One region of the Anabaena sp. FACHB-83 genome, then DNA from elsewhere that is predicted to be linked to it. Evidence: riboswitches for the same ligand, from Rfam matches in the RefSeq annotation. Region 1 holds a riboswitch; each other region holds the start of a gene.
What was found. Region 1 has a riboswitch for cobalamin ahead of cobG (precorrin-3B synthase). Riboswitches for the same ligand answer to the same signal wherever they lie in the genome.
Positions count from the first base shown of each region.

Region 2: linked by a shared signal. The riboswitch ahead of H6G79_RS03025 (energy-coupling factor ABC transporter permease) and the one ahead of cobG (precorrin-3B synthase) in region 1 are both predicted to bind cobalamin.
Region 3: linked by a shared signal. The riboswitch ahead of H6G79_RS07170 (DUF1636 domain-containing protein) and the one ahead of cobG (precorrin-3B synthase) in region 1 are both predicted to bind cobalamin.

Region 1 is NZ_JACJRY010000002.1:68,781-73,847, forward strand. Features, by position in the region: gene H6G79_RS02490 (precorrin-2 C(20)-methyltransferase) at 1-153, opposite strand, end outside; gene H6G79_RS02495 (precorrin-8X methylmutase) at 156-782, opposite strand; gene cobG (precorrin-3B synthase) at 785-2,311, opposite strand; cobalamin riboswitch at 2,300-2,429, opposite strand; gene H6G79_RS02505 (ankyrin repeat domain-containing protein) at 2,801-3,487, opposite strand; gene H6G79_RS02510 (ATP-dependent 6-phosphofructokinase) at 3,689-4,768, opposite strand.
Region 2 is NZ_JACJRY010000002.1:194,050-199,116, forward strand. Features, by position in the region: gene H6G79_RS03010 (energy-coupling factor ABC transporter ATP-binding protein) at 118-954, opposite strand; gene cbiQ (cobalt ECF transporter T component CbiQ) at 929-1,741, opposite strand; gene H6G79_RS03020 (energy-coupling factor ABC transporter substrate-binding protein) at 1,738-2,040, opposite strand; gene H6G79_RS03025 (energy-coupling factor ABC transporter permease) at 2,027-2,806, opposite strand; cobalamin riboswitch at 2,832-2,972, opposite strand; gene H6G79_RS03030 (thermonuclease family protein) at 3,061-3,666, shown strand; gene H6G79_RS03035 (methylmalonic aciduria and homocystinuria type D protein) at 3,764-4,258, opposite strand; gene H6G79_RS03040 (hypothetical protein) at 4,911-5,067, shown strand, end outside.
Region 3 is NZ_JACJRY010000004.1:270,295-275,361, reverse strand. Features, by position in the region: gene H6G79_RS07185 (metal ABC transporter ATP-binding protein) at 1-208, shown strand, start outside; gene H6G79_RS07180 (helix-turn-helix transcriptional regulator) at 388-651, opposite strand; gene H6G79_RS07175 (cobalt-precorrin-6A reductase) at 887-1,642, opposite strand; gene H6G79_RS07170 (DUF1636 domain-containing protein) at 1,666-2,085, opposite strand; cobalamin riboswitch at 2,107-2,266, opposite strand; gene H6G79_RS07165 (hypothetical protein) at 2,366-2,797, opposite strand; gene H6G79_RS07160 (MBL fold metallo-hydrolase) at 3,098-3,874, opposite strand; gene H6G79_RS07155 (plasmid replication protein, CyRepA1 family) at 4,051-5,067, opposite strand, start outside.

The sequences.
Region 1 (5,067 bases):
GGAAACGATCGCCCGCGCTATACTTTCTTTATCGGTGGCTGATTGATAGGCAATTACAGGTGCAGTCTGCAATAACCGCAGTGCTTTAATCGTCAACAGTTCGGGGTCGCCAGGGCCGACACCAACTCCATACAAACGGCCTTTGGTTGTCATGATTATTCTTCCTCCGTTGCCAAGGCGTTAACTGCGGCGGCGGCGATCGCACTGCCACCTCTCCGACCATATAATGTCATAAATGGTACATTCCGGCTATCTGCTGCTAAGGCGGCTTTTGATTCGGCTGCACCAACAAATCCCACAGGGAAACCCAAAATCACGGCAGGTTTCGGCGCTCCTTCATCCAGCATTTCGAGTAACCTAAATAATGCGGTGGGTGCATTACCAATGGCTATAACTGAATTTTCTAGATGCGATCGCCATAATTCTAAAGCGGCGGCTGACCTTGTATTACCAAGTTTTTGGGCGAGTTCTGGGACTTCGGGATAATTCAGGGTGCAGATAACTTCGTTATTGGCTGGTAGTCGCCGCCGCGTAACTCCTTCCGCCACCATCCGACAATCGCATAAAATTGGTGCGCCAGCTTTGAGGGCGGCGCGTGCTGATTGTACTGCTGTGGGTGAATATCCCAAGTCAGTTACAATATCCGTCATTCCACAGGCATGAATTAGACGTACAGCTACTTTTGCTACATCTGGTGGCAGGGCATCTAAGTTAGCTTCTGACCGAATGATCGAAAAAGAATTACGGTAAATTTCGTTAGCGTTGCGGATATAGTCGGACATTTTCAATTAACAACCACAGATGAGCGCAGATGAACACAGATGTTGGAAATCTTAAATAACTGTTTTAGTTGGGTAGTCTCGTATCGATTGACAAATTCTGTAAAAGATTCGTCATGGTGCAGGCGGTGATTTTTATACACTGTGAGCATTTGTTCTATCCGTGCAGGTAATTCTATAAAACTCACATCTTGATAGATTTTCTGACCGAATTGTTCGAGACTATCACGATCGCCGACATAAATGTGATAACTTTCTATGTTGCGATCGCTCACACCCAGTAAAGTGATGTCACCTGTGTGAGGTTGGGCGCAAGATTTTGCACAGCCGCTAAAGTGAATGTTAATCGGGCGATTTAGCTGAACACGATTTTTGAGATAATCGGCTAATGCTAAAGCATGACTTTTAGTATCGGTAGCCGAAGCCGCACAACCGCGTTTACCAGAACAAGCAACTAATGTACTTTGAATATTAGTGACGGTGAAATCTAAGCCTAAGTCAGTTAGGTGATTTTGAACATCAATCACACACTCCTGGGGAATATCAGTGATGAGTAAATTTTGCCAAGGTGTGAGTCTGAGGGTTCCACTACCATATTTTGCTGCTAAATTGCCCAAACGCCGCAACTGCTGACTTGTTAACCGACCAAGGGGTAAGACGACACCAATATAAAACAAATTTTCTTGGCGTTGGGGATGAATCCCAATATGCCAGAAACCTGCTTCCTTTATTGTTGGGGAAGGTTGAGAACGCTGCAAAGTAAAACTTAAACGCTGTTCAACTTGCTGAAGATAATTTTCCCATCCCAAACTGTTGATAACTGCTTGTAACCGTGGCTTGCGCCTAAGTTGAATATCAGTATGCTTTAAATAAACATCTGCTAAAGCTGCCAAAACAGACAAACATTGTTCAGGTAACAATATAATTCCTGTATTGATGGGTGGTTGGCTTTTGATGAAACTTAGATATAAGCGGAAGTAAACTTGAGTGTCGATTAACTCAGCCCTCAACAGGATATCATTGAGGCGATCGCTTACCGAAACTTTCCCACCGCCATCAAAGCAAACGCTAAACTTAGCTGAGAGTGCTGATAGTTCCGAATGTGCTGCTAAATAAGCATCCCAGCTTTGAATTAAAGGGCGAGTATCGATTAATTCTTCTGGGTCGATACCTGCTGTTGGGCTAGTCATAATATTACGGATGTGGTCTATAGCCGAATTGTGAGACCCTATACCCAAATTTTGCAGGTGTTGTAAAACTTCGCTGCTGATACCCTGGCTAATTTCTCTGATTTGCAGGTTGGCGCGATTTGTGACATCCACATAACCACCACCTTGCATATCTGCGATCTGTGCGATCGCCTGACATTGTTTACTATTAAGTATCCCTCCTGGTATTCTCAGGCGAGATAAAATTCCATCTTGAGCAGATGTAGCGTAGAATAACCCCGGACAGGCTGTAAATCCCGAAACCAACGTCTCAACTCCTTCTCTGTGCAACGCAGAGAGTAGATCATCATGTCTTATAGACACACCCGGAGTTGGCATTCTGACTTGGGATTTCCCTTCACAGCTGCGGCACAGTCCCGGAATTTCACCGGAGTTTCCCAACTCCAAGTCTTAGTAATTTACCATGAGAGCGTCTTCGCCATGCTCTATGCTTCACATTTTTTTCATCAATAGACTGCACGAATGTTATAAAACACAAATTTTAAGCCTCACGCAAAGGCGCAAAGACGCAAAGATTTACGGAAAATTCACTTGGTTATTAGGCATACTCTGATTTATACAAGATGTCTATTATTTATATACTTTCCCCATAAAAGAGCATTTAGATAAAAACTAGCGAAACTTAATAAAACATATATAATATTCTGATTCAATATTTGATATAAATAATCAAATATCTACCTGACAACATCTTTTATCCATCATTTTAAATGATAGCCTATTCGCAAGATTGTCTCTTATTTACTTTTTACACTCTTTTTATGTTGAGTGAATTATTTTTACCCTGAATTCTTACCCTTTTGCCTTACCTTTAATTTTAGCTAATTGTCGTTTGGCAAATCTTTTATCAGTTAAATTTTGAACAAATGGAATCATATATTCCACAATTTCCCAGTGTTCATTCATAACAGCAATTCTTATTGCACTATCATCAAGGTCATAATGAGTAGCAATTTTATCAATATTAGCTCCAAACTCAATTAATACTTTAATAACGTCAAGATTGCCAACTTGCGCTGCAATCATCAGAGGTGTACCCCTTTCCCATAATCCATCAACATTTGCTCCTAGTTCTAGAAACATCCTGACAATCTCAGCTTCACCTTCTTCACAGGCGTGATGTAATCCACTTAATAGAATATATTCATCGTCTACTTTGCCTCCCAAATGATGAATCAAAAGTTGGAGCATTTTAGGTTGATTCAAAAATGTTGTAAAAATGATCGCACGTAAAATAAATTCTTTTTTTGAGTTCCGATCATCGTTTGGAGACTGGAGCAGTATTTCTATAAGTTCTTGGTTCCCGATTTCAATAGCCTTTTCAAGAGGACACAGAAATTTACATAAAGATTCATCCCACTCTTGAAAAGCCCAATGATTTAAATGAAAAGTCTTGGCGGTTAAACTATTAATTGTATCAATATCACCTTTAACAACAGCATCATATAGTTCTCGACTATTGTTTTTATTTTGTTGCATAGTTTGGCATTACAACTTGATATGATAAATAAGATTAGGGGAAATGTTTGGTATACATATTAATAATAATAAATAACGAATTATTATAATGATTCTCATTCTATTGAGGTACAATAGCGATCGCTTTAGTATTGGTGTGTTAGGCGCAGATTGTGAGTAATTCATCACAATCTGCGCCTAACACACCCGACGATAATTTGCCTATTCTCCTAAATAAATGCCTAAACCGCGAGCAGTTTGAACCAAAGTATCTTCTGGGTTGACGGCTTTGTACTGTGCGATCGCTTCTTCGATTGGTACGGTGATCACTTGGCGATTTTGCCAAGCAACCATGTAATCATATTTACCTTCCTCAATTAGATTAACTGCGGCTACACCAAAAGCCGAGGCGACTAATCGGTCTAGGGGTGAGGCTGTACCACCGCGTTGGATGTGTCCTAAGACAGTGACTCTTGTTTCTGCACCGATGCGATCGCTAATTTGGTCGGCTAGATATTCCCCAATTCCCCCATATCGTGATTGACCCAGGCGATTAGTTAAGGTGCGAGTTTCCCCTTCTTGAGTCCGCACAGCTTCGGAGACAATCACTAAACAATAGTTTTTGCCGTCTTCTTGACGGTTTTTAATGTGATAACAAATATCATCCATACTGTAGAGGATTTCGGGAATTAAAATCACATCTGCACCCCCAGCAATTCCCGCAGCTAAAGCGATGTGTCCCGCATCACGACCCATGACTTCTAAGATCATGACTCGACTATGGGAAGCGGCGGTGAAATGTAATTTATCCAGTGCTTCGGTTGCAATATTAACGGCTGTATCAAAGCCAATGGCGTGTTCAGTAATACCGATATCATTATCAATGGTTTTCGGGATACCGACTAAGTTAATTCCGCCTTGTTGTGCTAAACGACGCAGAATTGCTAAACTACCATCCCCGCCAATGCCAATCAACGCATCTAAATCTAATTGATGATAGCCTGCAATAATTTCTGATGAGCGATCGCAAAAACTACCATCAGCCATCGGAAAAGCAAAAGGATCACCTTTATTAGTAGTGCCTAACATTGTGCCACCAGAAGTTAATAACGGATCAACTTGCTCGATTTCTAATTTAGTAACTTGTGGTGGTCTTGCCATTAATCCTAGAGTTGCTTGTCGAATACCTAAGACTTCCCAACCTTTACCATTAGCACAATGAACAACTGCTCGGATGACTGCATTCAAACCAGAGCAATCTCCGCCACTAGTTAGAATGCCTATACGCTTACTTTTACCCATATTTTTGAACACTGCAAACGTGAAATAATTTCACTCACTACCAGAGTTAGCTAACACTTGAAAAATCTGATTAAATGCTATGAATTTGGTTAATTTCAGCCCAAAATCACACCATCAAACTGATAACAGCAAAGTTATACTGTTATCTGACTATAAGCTCAATCTCAAAGTATAGTTTTGATTATTTCATTACTTTCAAAGTCTAGAATGATTTGTGTATGCACTATTTTCTCTAAACAAAAATTCATTCTTTGTTGTATTTTATAATTTAATTTTGCTAATTTTAACTATTGTCAACT
Region 2 (5,067 bases), 130 kb from region 1:
ATATCTTTTTCTTCTTTCTTACCTTTGCGTCCTTCTCTACGAGACGCTACGCGAAGGCGTTCTTGGCGGTTCGTTTCCTTATCTATAGTTTTTCACGACTCATTTAGGATTGCTATATCACGATGCAAAATCATGAAATAATTTTAATATTCTTTGCCTTACCCTTTGTCTAACGGCTTCATCCTCACCTGATAACCCATCGAATAACATTTCATATATCAACGGTACGCCTAACTCTAACTCTTCTAATAAAGAACGCTGACTAAATACATCTTGCGGTTCACCTTCTACTATCAATTGTCCTTTATCCATGACAAAAACCCAATCTGCCCAACGATACACCAAATCTAAATCGTGGGTTGCCATCATTAAAGTTTTGCCGTCTCGATGAATTTTTTGCAGAGTTTTCAGCAAATTCCGTGTATGTTTCACATCTAAATAAGCTGTCGGTTCATCTAACAATAATAATTCAGGATTCAATACCATCACATCTGCTATAGAAACCCGCTTTTTTTGTCCTAAACTTAAATGATGTACTGGTCTTTCAGCTAAAGCTGTCAACCCAAATTCTAATAATATTTGTTCTACTCGTGCTTGAATTTGCAAAACTGGAAGTCCTAAATTACACAAACCATAAGATATATCTTCTTCCACAGTAGAAGCTACTAATTGCTGTTCGGGATCTTGAAAGATTAGCCCGACTTGTTGACGCAATTTCCCCAGATAATTACGATGATAAGTTAACGGTTCTCCGCGCCACCGTACAACACCCTTATCAGGTTTATATAAACCATTAGCTAATAAAAATAATGTGGTTTTCCCACAACCATTCTGCCCAATTAACGCACATCTTTTACCCAATGGAACTTTTAAGTTAAGACCATTCAAAGCTGATTGCTGTGCGCCGGAATAGGTGTAAGATACTTGCTCAAATTCTAATAAATATTCCTGCATTTCGCCAAAATTCCAATCCAATTAAACAAATACAGCCGCAAATTGCTTCGATAATATATCTGGTTTGGGGATGATAGCGGCGAGGATGCCAAACTTTAAATTCCCCAACAAAACCCCGCGCTTCTAAACCCAGAGAAAACTGATTATATGTTTGTAATGTGCGCTGTAAAAGTTGTCCAATTAATATGGCTAAACTTTTCATCCAAATACGCCAAGTGCGATAGCCACCACGGGAATTTTGCGCTGTCCATATTTCATTGGCTGTATTCAGCAAAATGAAAATAAACCGATACATTAGTAATAACAAATCAGTTAACAGCACTGGAAATCGCAAGTAACGCAGAGTTTGTAAGATTTCCGTAAACGGAACAGTTAACATGAGAAAATATAAGCAGGAAACTGAGGCTAATGCTCTGGTGAAGATTGCCCAGGCTTGCAGACTGCCATGATGACTAACATAAATATAGAATTGTCCAAAACTTAGCCCATATAAAGCATCTAATTGCACCTTTGGCAAATCATTAATTGACACACCATTGATGATTAAGGCGGGTAAACTTGTCAAACAAAAAACGATGGTAAATAATAACAAACGGAAATAAATACTAGCCGGAATTTTGGCATAAACCATTGTCCAAACACCCATCCAAATTGCTATTAAAATCTGCACGAATGGATGGGTAGCAAGGGCAATAGCAAGAGTAGTCAAGGCAAAAATTAGTTTATGCTCTGGTGGTAATTTTCGCAACCGATTAGTATAAGCTAACGTATCTAATTGCAAACTCATTCTTCATGCTTTTGTTGTTGGGAACGGCCTTTATATAACCCAATTGCGTAACCAATTACTCCCGCACCCAAAGCTGCTTGCGAAGCAAATAATAAGCTTGCTATTTCACCACTAGCTGGTTCAAAAATTGATTTAAACCAAGGTTTATATTCTGGTTGTATCTCACTTATAGCTTCTTGTGCTTTGCCATCAGCACCGCCAAATTCTGCATTACGGACAAAGATTAAGGGTGCAACAGCTAAAGCCAATACAGCTAATACTAATAACCAGTTACTCAACCCTTTTTTAGACTGATTCATTTCCTTGGGGTTCCCGTTTGATTAATTTCAGCAATTCTAATTCTTGAGGATTATAAGATTGCAACCAGTTCCACACTAATACAGTTAGCAATCCTTCACTAATTGCGAGAGGGACTTGAGTTAGAGCAAAAATTCCGGCGAATTTGGTAAATGAAGCAATGAAGCCACCAACAGGCGCGGGAAAAGCTAAGGCGAGTTGGATAGAAGTAATAATGTAGGTGAGTAAATCTGAAATGGCTGCGGCGAGAAATATGGCGATTTTTGCTTTACCACCTAATTTAATTGTGAAATTATATATCCAGTAAGCGGCAAATGGCCCGGCGATCGCCATCGAAAAGGCATTTGCACCCAGGGTTGTCAAACCGCCATGTGCTAACAACAAAGCCTGAAACAACAATACTAAACTACCCAAAACCGACATAGTTAAGGGGCCAAACAGCACCGCACCTAACCCTGTGCCGGTAGGATGAGAACAGCTACCTGTAACCGAAGGGATTTTCAAGGCGGAAAGTACAAAAGTAAACGCACCCGCCAAGCCGAGTAGTAGTTTAAGTTGGGGGTTGGCTTGGGTAATGCGTGTCAAACTCCGCAACCCTAATAAAAAAAATGGCAATGCTACAACCCACCAAAAAATCGCCCACTGCACTGGTAAAAAACCTTCCATAATGTGCATTGCGTAGGCGGGTTTGGGTAAACCAACTACTAAATAAAAACTAATTACTGCCATCAGGCATAGACTAGCTAAAGCCTGCTTTTTTCTGTTCATAATCTGTACCTCGCAGATTTATGTAAATATATTCAGTTATATCGGCGGGCATCCTGACTCACCCAATTTTGGTTCACAGTTGCGGGACAGTGCCGGATTTTCACCGAACTTTCCCCCTTACGTCTGATGGCTGCTCCCCATCAGAACCGATCTCAGTAAATATATCACTATTTTTAATGTTGGCACTTCAATCGGAGCCGCATCTATTTCAAAAATCAAATATAGTATCATCCATCAGAGTTAGGTGAGGTTGAATGCAGAAATTAACAAAACAGATGGTACTTTGGCTAAGTGCAGTTGTGATGGTTTTGGGTTTGGTGAGTTGTGATAAATTCTTTGGTGCTTCTGGAGACTTGGTAGAAAGGGTGAGTGATGGGGATACTTTAGCTGTCAAAGATGCGAAAGGAATTAAATTCAATGTGCGCTTTGCTTGTATTGATGCGCCAGAAGTACCCCATTCCCAAAAAGAAAGGAACAGTAAACTCGCCAGCGATCGCAATCAATTTGACTGGGGTGCCAAAGCACAAGCACGCTTACAACAATTAGTCCAACAATCAGGCGATCGCGTGATGTTGACGATTACAGATAGCGATCGCTATGGTAGAAAGGTTGCAGAAGTCCGCTTAAAAGATGGTACTTTTGTCCAAGAAGTCTTATTAAAAGAAGGTTTAGCTAAGGTTTATCGCCCTTATCTAAACAAATGTCCGAGTAAAGATTTAGTTCAAAAAGCAGAAGCACAAGCACAACAGCAAAAACTAGGTGTTTGGAGTGATAGCAAATTTACCAACCCTTGGGAATATCGCAGTCTTGCAAAAGAAGGCAGTGGTTCGGCTTCGCTCACCAACCGGAGGAAGAAGTAAAATCATTACTAATGCCAAAATTTAATACTGGGATTACAAAATTCCTATCCATCTACTTCGTAGAATGAAAAAACTTTCACACTTCACACTTCATACTTCATACTTCCTCTTCCCATCCATGTTGACAGGCGATTTCTTTAACGACAAATTCAATCAGCGTTGGCGGTGCGGCGGAGATTAAAATACTCGGATAAATTGCTGTACCCCAAATTGGATGAACCAGCACACAGCATTTATTTTTAATGACTGGATAGCCAAGTAACGCTTTAACTACAGCAGTATCATTGTGCGGCATTGCACCGGGACGCGAAAGTAAAGGATAGCCTGTACGCGGATCAATTAAGTCTGAGAGATAACCGCGATCGCGCAATTCAAAAGCCACATCACAACCAAATCCCATAAACCTTTGGCGTAACTTTTGTTTCTCCGCCTCGATTTCTTTGGTGCTTTCCACTAAAGAAAATTGCGATCGCTGCAAAACAACCACAACCCAAAAAAAGGGTTCTTGTTTCCAATCTGGTAATATCCGTTCGCAATTAGTACATATATATTTACTCGGTGCATGAATAGAAATTTGCACAGCTTGTCCCATATCGCCAGTTAAATTTATGGGACTGGTTTGTTCCGAAATGTAAACGCTTGGGTAGTTCACTCAATTGATATGATTTTTTACAAGTTGTTAATTTATTCCTTGGGATCGATAATAACTCTTAACACTTTATAAAAACCATCCATTTTCGCCCAGCAGTCAGAATTTATTGCAATTTATATATATAAATTATAAATTTTTAATTTAATTTTTATCTTTTATTAACCTTATTTAAAACTCAGCACTAACACCCCGGAGAACAATACTTTGAGACGACTTGGGTGACTCAGTTTATCTGTACTACTTTTCTTGCTGGTAATATTTTTGGAGAAGTTGCCCCGACCATAAAGTCAGGACAACTTCTGGTACACCCCTTGCACAATACAAACAATATCAGTATTCACAACAATTTGTTTGCCAAATTGGCAAAAATTAAAAATTCAACGGTAGTCAAATTTACTGTCTGGGGAAGTCTGAGGTGGATAATTAAGCCGAACAATTCAGGTAAATTTACTAAATCTGGCGCTGGTGACTGAATCTAGCGTTGTGAATTGTCATAATATAAGCAGTTACTTGATTGAGTCTCAATAGTGAAATCTCCTTCATTGCGTCAATCCTAGCTTTCAGGAATCAACTAAACTCAGTGAGGCGACTCATGAATATTGATCAGCAACTCAATGTTAATTTACGTACAGAACTGGAAGTAGCGAAAAGACAGTTAAAATCTGACCAAAAAGGTGGAATTGCCGCCTTAGATCAGATTTATCGCCAAGGTAAAGTTCCAGAACAAACTTTAAACGGTCGCTATTGGG
Region 3 (5,067 bases), on a different contig from region 1:
TTTACTCAATGAGTTGAAACAAGAAGAAGGCTGGACGATTTTACAAGTTTCCCATGACATTGATATGGTAAGTCGTCATTGCGATCGCGTGCTTTGTCTCAATCAAACCGTCGTTTGTACTGGTCAACCAGAATTTGCTTTATCACCTGAAAATTTGTTAGCAACTTATGGCCCTGGTTTTACCCGTTATCACCATAATCATAATTAAATAGAAGGCAGGAGGCTGTGGTTCGGCTACTTCGGCTGCGCTCAGTACAAGTCCGCTCACCAACCGGATGCAGAAGGCAGGAGGTTTTAGAGAGACATTATTACCTCCGCAACTCTTGGTTTTTAAGCCTCTAATATTTATTTATGGGTATTCATTCTGTCTTCTGACTTCTGCCTTCTTCATTCAGGTTCATCAAGGTGTTCAGCTACTACCTGATAAAGATGGAGAATATGATTATCGTGGAGACGATAAAATACATTGCGGCCTTGTTTGCGATAGTTAACTAACCGCATGACACGTAAATTTCTGAGTTGATGTGAAACAGCAGATTCACTCATATCTAATAATGTGGCTAAATCGCTCACACATAATTCTTTTTGCGCCAAAAAAGAAAGAATTCTTAACCGATTAGGATCACCTAAAAAGCTAAAAAATTCGGCCATACGTTGGGCTTTTTCAATATGGAGAAATTCTGCGGTAGTTGCGGGTGCAATATCACTATCTATAGTTGATATAGGAGTATTTTGAATCATTTGTTTACTTAAAAAGTATATATAGTAGATGATATGTTATGGGATTTATTAGATCCCCGACTTCTTCAAGAAGTCGGGGATCTCGCAGTCCAACAACAAAATATTGATGATATTGACTAGAATTTTTAGCCTTAACTGAAATATTTTACCCTATACTCTGACTTTCTAATTTACCTAATAACCAAGTCACTGCACCATCAACATCTGCAACTTTTTCTCCCATTGGAACTGAGGGACGCTTGACCATAACAACTTGTACGCCTAGTTCTCGCGCGGCAATAATTTTAGCGTAAGTTGCATCACCACCACTATTTTTACTCACAATGGTATCAATGTTGTGCTGAACTATAATTTTCCGTTCATTTTCTAGGATAAAAGGGCCGCGATCGCACAATATTATTCCTGGTGGTACTAAAGTATCTTTTCCAGGCGGGTCAATCATCCGCATCAGAAACCATATATCTTGAAGATGGGCAAAGGTGCTAAGTTCTTGTCTGCCTACTGTTAAGAATACTCGTTTGGCTTGGTTTGGCAAAATATCGGCGGCGGCTGCATTACTTTCTACTTCAATCCAGCGATCGCCTGTTGTTTTCTCCCACGCGGGACGGATTAACATTAATCTGTGTATCCCGACTTCATTGGCTGCCGCCGCCGCATTGTCAGATATTTGATTGGCAAAGGGATGGGTAGCATCAATTAACACATCAACTTTCATTTGACGCAGATATTCTACCAGTCCATCCACGCCACCAAAACCACCAATTCGCACATTTCCAGAGGGACGTGAGGGTTCACGGGTGCGACCGGCTAAAGATGCGATCGCTTCAATCCCGTCAATAGTTGCAACTCTCGCACCCAGTTCCGCCGCTTCTGTGGTTCCACCCAAAATTAAAACACGTATATACTCAGTACTCAGCACTTTACTTACAACGGTGGAATTTTCGCTAATATACCTCGTTTCAATGGTTCTGGTCGTTCTGACCAAGGCAATACACCGTTAGTTTTAGCGTAGTATTGACTAGCACATTCCAAAACAGCCGCCGCACTGCTATCAACATCTAAATCACCAAACAGATAAGTTAACTTACCTTTAGCGGCAAAAGCAACAACACAAGAACGGTTACAAGCACTCATACATTCAACCGCTTGAATCGGAAATTCCTCGCGCAAATCCCAATCTTGCGCCAATTGCTGAATTTGGTGCAGGAGTTTTTGACCACCACTTTCACCTACACGCTTACCATCTTGCCAAACACTGGCACAGGTCTGGCAAACAAATAAAGTATGAGTATGGGCAGAAATCGTCTCAGAATCACTTGTAATAGTAGTATGGGCAGCAGTCATCCGTACCTCGCAGATGTGATGGACTTAATTTTATAATTCGGCGGGCATTCTGACTGGGAAAGTGGCTTGTAAAGCTTCTAACTTTCCTTCACAGTTGCGGGACAGTGCCGGATTTTCACCGAACTTTCCCCCTTTCCTTTGGTGGCTGACCCCCACCAAAACCGAATATTCTAACTATCATAAACTGAGTTGAAAGTGCTTAGTAAAAATACTAGCCTTTAACTCCTAGTCTCTCTTTCTTCAAAGCTTGTGGAATTTACTTTATCTTGGCTATGCAAATTTAATTAGCAAAAGTTTTTTCTAGGTACGCTAATTGTACATTAACCTCGCTGAGATAGCTGGGATTGTATAAAAACTGATTGGGGATTTTTTTGGCTTTAACGGCAGCTTTTACCACATCTTCTGCCTTAACATTACCGCTCTGGTGTTGAAATATCAAAGTCTTACCACCGGGAATACCCTGTGATACTAAATTACCTTGATAAGCAAGGTAAACTAGATTCAGTGGTTGCATAACATGAGAATTAGCAACATTACTGGGCGACATATAAGAGTTAACAGATGTGGTGATTACTCGCCCATGTGTTGTAGTATTAGCAACATTACCATTGTGTGAGATTTTTTCACCATTCGCTTGAGCAGATGAAATTCCAACAGACAAAATTAAAGAAGCGATGGTAAGAAAAGAAGTTGTGATCGTTGAGATTTTCATAAGCTTATACCTCGGTTCTGTGTAATAGTTGGGATAAAAATTAACTAGTATTAATATTTGTTCTATAACTTAAGACTTGTTTTGCTGAATTCACCTGAATGGTTGAATTATGGCTTGGTTAAGGGAGTGGATACTTGTAAAGAGTAACTACAGTCACAGTAGTCTGATTCCAGAAAAGACGGATAAAAATTTAGCAAGTTTACAGATTAGATAAGCGTCTTTCTGTGAAATGTTTTTAGACTGGTTGGAGAAAATTAGCGATCGCTCTATTTATATTTTACGCGATCGCTTACACTAAAGCTAACAAGTTAAGACGCGATTTTGTAAGTTTAATTCCAAGCGATCGCCGGGTTTAGGTTCTAACACCTGGGTGGTAAGATTGTTGTTCTGGAAAGAAGTCCGCAAATCTTCAGCAGTCCCCACAGCCTTTAAAAAATTCACCATCAACCCTTCATAGGTTGTATCTGCCTTTGCTGCTGTAGGTAGGATAAATTGTGGTTGCAGCCATTTAGCTACTTCCAAAGCACTATTTGTTCCACGAATAATTGCGCCGACTAACGGTAATGTCAAATCAACCGTTGGCGTAATTAGCACATCCACTGGTGCAAATTGTTTTAACTGTGGCGAGTGATAGCCATGCGGCTCATAGTAAAGTGTGAAATCAGTAGCTAATTCTTTTAACAAATAACTGTTTTCGATCAAAGTCGGGCCAATAGGGGAACCAGGTAAAGCCCGAATTTCTAGTTGATCATTAAAAGTAAAAGTTTCACCATGCCCCAGACAAGTGACACAAGTGTAACCCAAATCTTGAACCACTTTGGTTGCATTCGGCGAAGCCACAACCGGAATTTTATGGTCAAGTTGCTTTAATGTCGGCACATGTGCATGGTCTGGCAAACCTTGAGACAACAATATTAAATCAATCTGCTCTGAAATTAAGCGTTCTTGTGTGAGAGAACCTTTAAACAGCCAATCTAAGCCAAAACTTAATTCACCAACCAGCCAAGGGTCAACTAGTATCCGTTGACCACTCATTTCAATTAACCAACTATTGTTGTCTAACCAAGTTAAGTACATAACCAAACCGAAGTAACACCTGCTTTTATTATTACGGATGGTTTTGGTTATTGCATATCAGTCCTTAGTCAAAGCTAAAGACTGATGAAACTCCTCAGTATGCTTGACTCCTTAGAGGTTATTGATCAAGTAAAAATAAAATTCCTGTAGTAATTATCAATTCAAAAGAATGTAATTCATCTGGTGGATAAACCAGCTAATACAGACTGCTGCTTAACAGGCTCAAACTTCCAATTAGAAAAATCCTTGATTTCCAATTGTACACCTTTAAAATTAGCTAACATCAACTCATCTCGTTTGTACCAAGCGGTAAATATTTTATCTCTGCCATCATAAAAAGTTACTGGGTCTATTTGATAACCTTCATTAACAGTTTTTAACTTTAATCCCAATAGCTTGAGTAACTTGCTGAGTATTTTGATTTGAGAAGTAACGGCTTCTTCCCTAACTAAGTTAATGCTTAAAACCCGTTTGATATGTTGACTGTGCTGATAAACAACATCTTGCAACCAAAGTAAATCAGGGTCATTTTCAATAAAAGTTCTAGCTGGGTCGATAAACTCTAGCATTCCTAAAGCTTTCATCGCTTCAACTTTGACAGTGTAAGTCTTGATATCTGGCAAGAAAACTTTACCTTCACCTAACAGTAATTGCTGTTGCCATTCATGTTGGTCTCTAACATGAAAATAATCACTTTCGTGGGTTAAATAATAGTGAATTAATAATTGGGAGTAATAACCTTGGTCATCTTTTAATTTGAGTTCTGGTGTAACCTCGACACCATACTTTTGTTTGAGCGCATATTTATGTATTTGATGACGCTCTAAATCTGTGAGAGAATTTTTAGATGATAACTGTTGATATTCTACATAATTTATATCTGGAGCGTCGGCAATAATTTTGGCAGTAGCTAATTGATTTTTGAGCTTGATGTCTTTCATTTGCCGTTTAATATCTTTCGCCTTTTGCCGCTTATCTGTCCAATCTCTTTGGACTTTGACAATTTCTAAAATTAATCGCTTGCGTGTTGCTAAATCACTAGAGTCAGTTGCTAAAAAGGCTAACCGTAAATCTCGGATAATATTATTGTGAACTGCATTACTCCGCAGCCAAATTTGATGTCCGTCAGTGCTTAATCCATCTTGCATAGACTGACGATAAAGACGGATAGAAGCATTAACTCTTGCAGATAA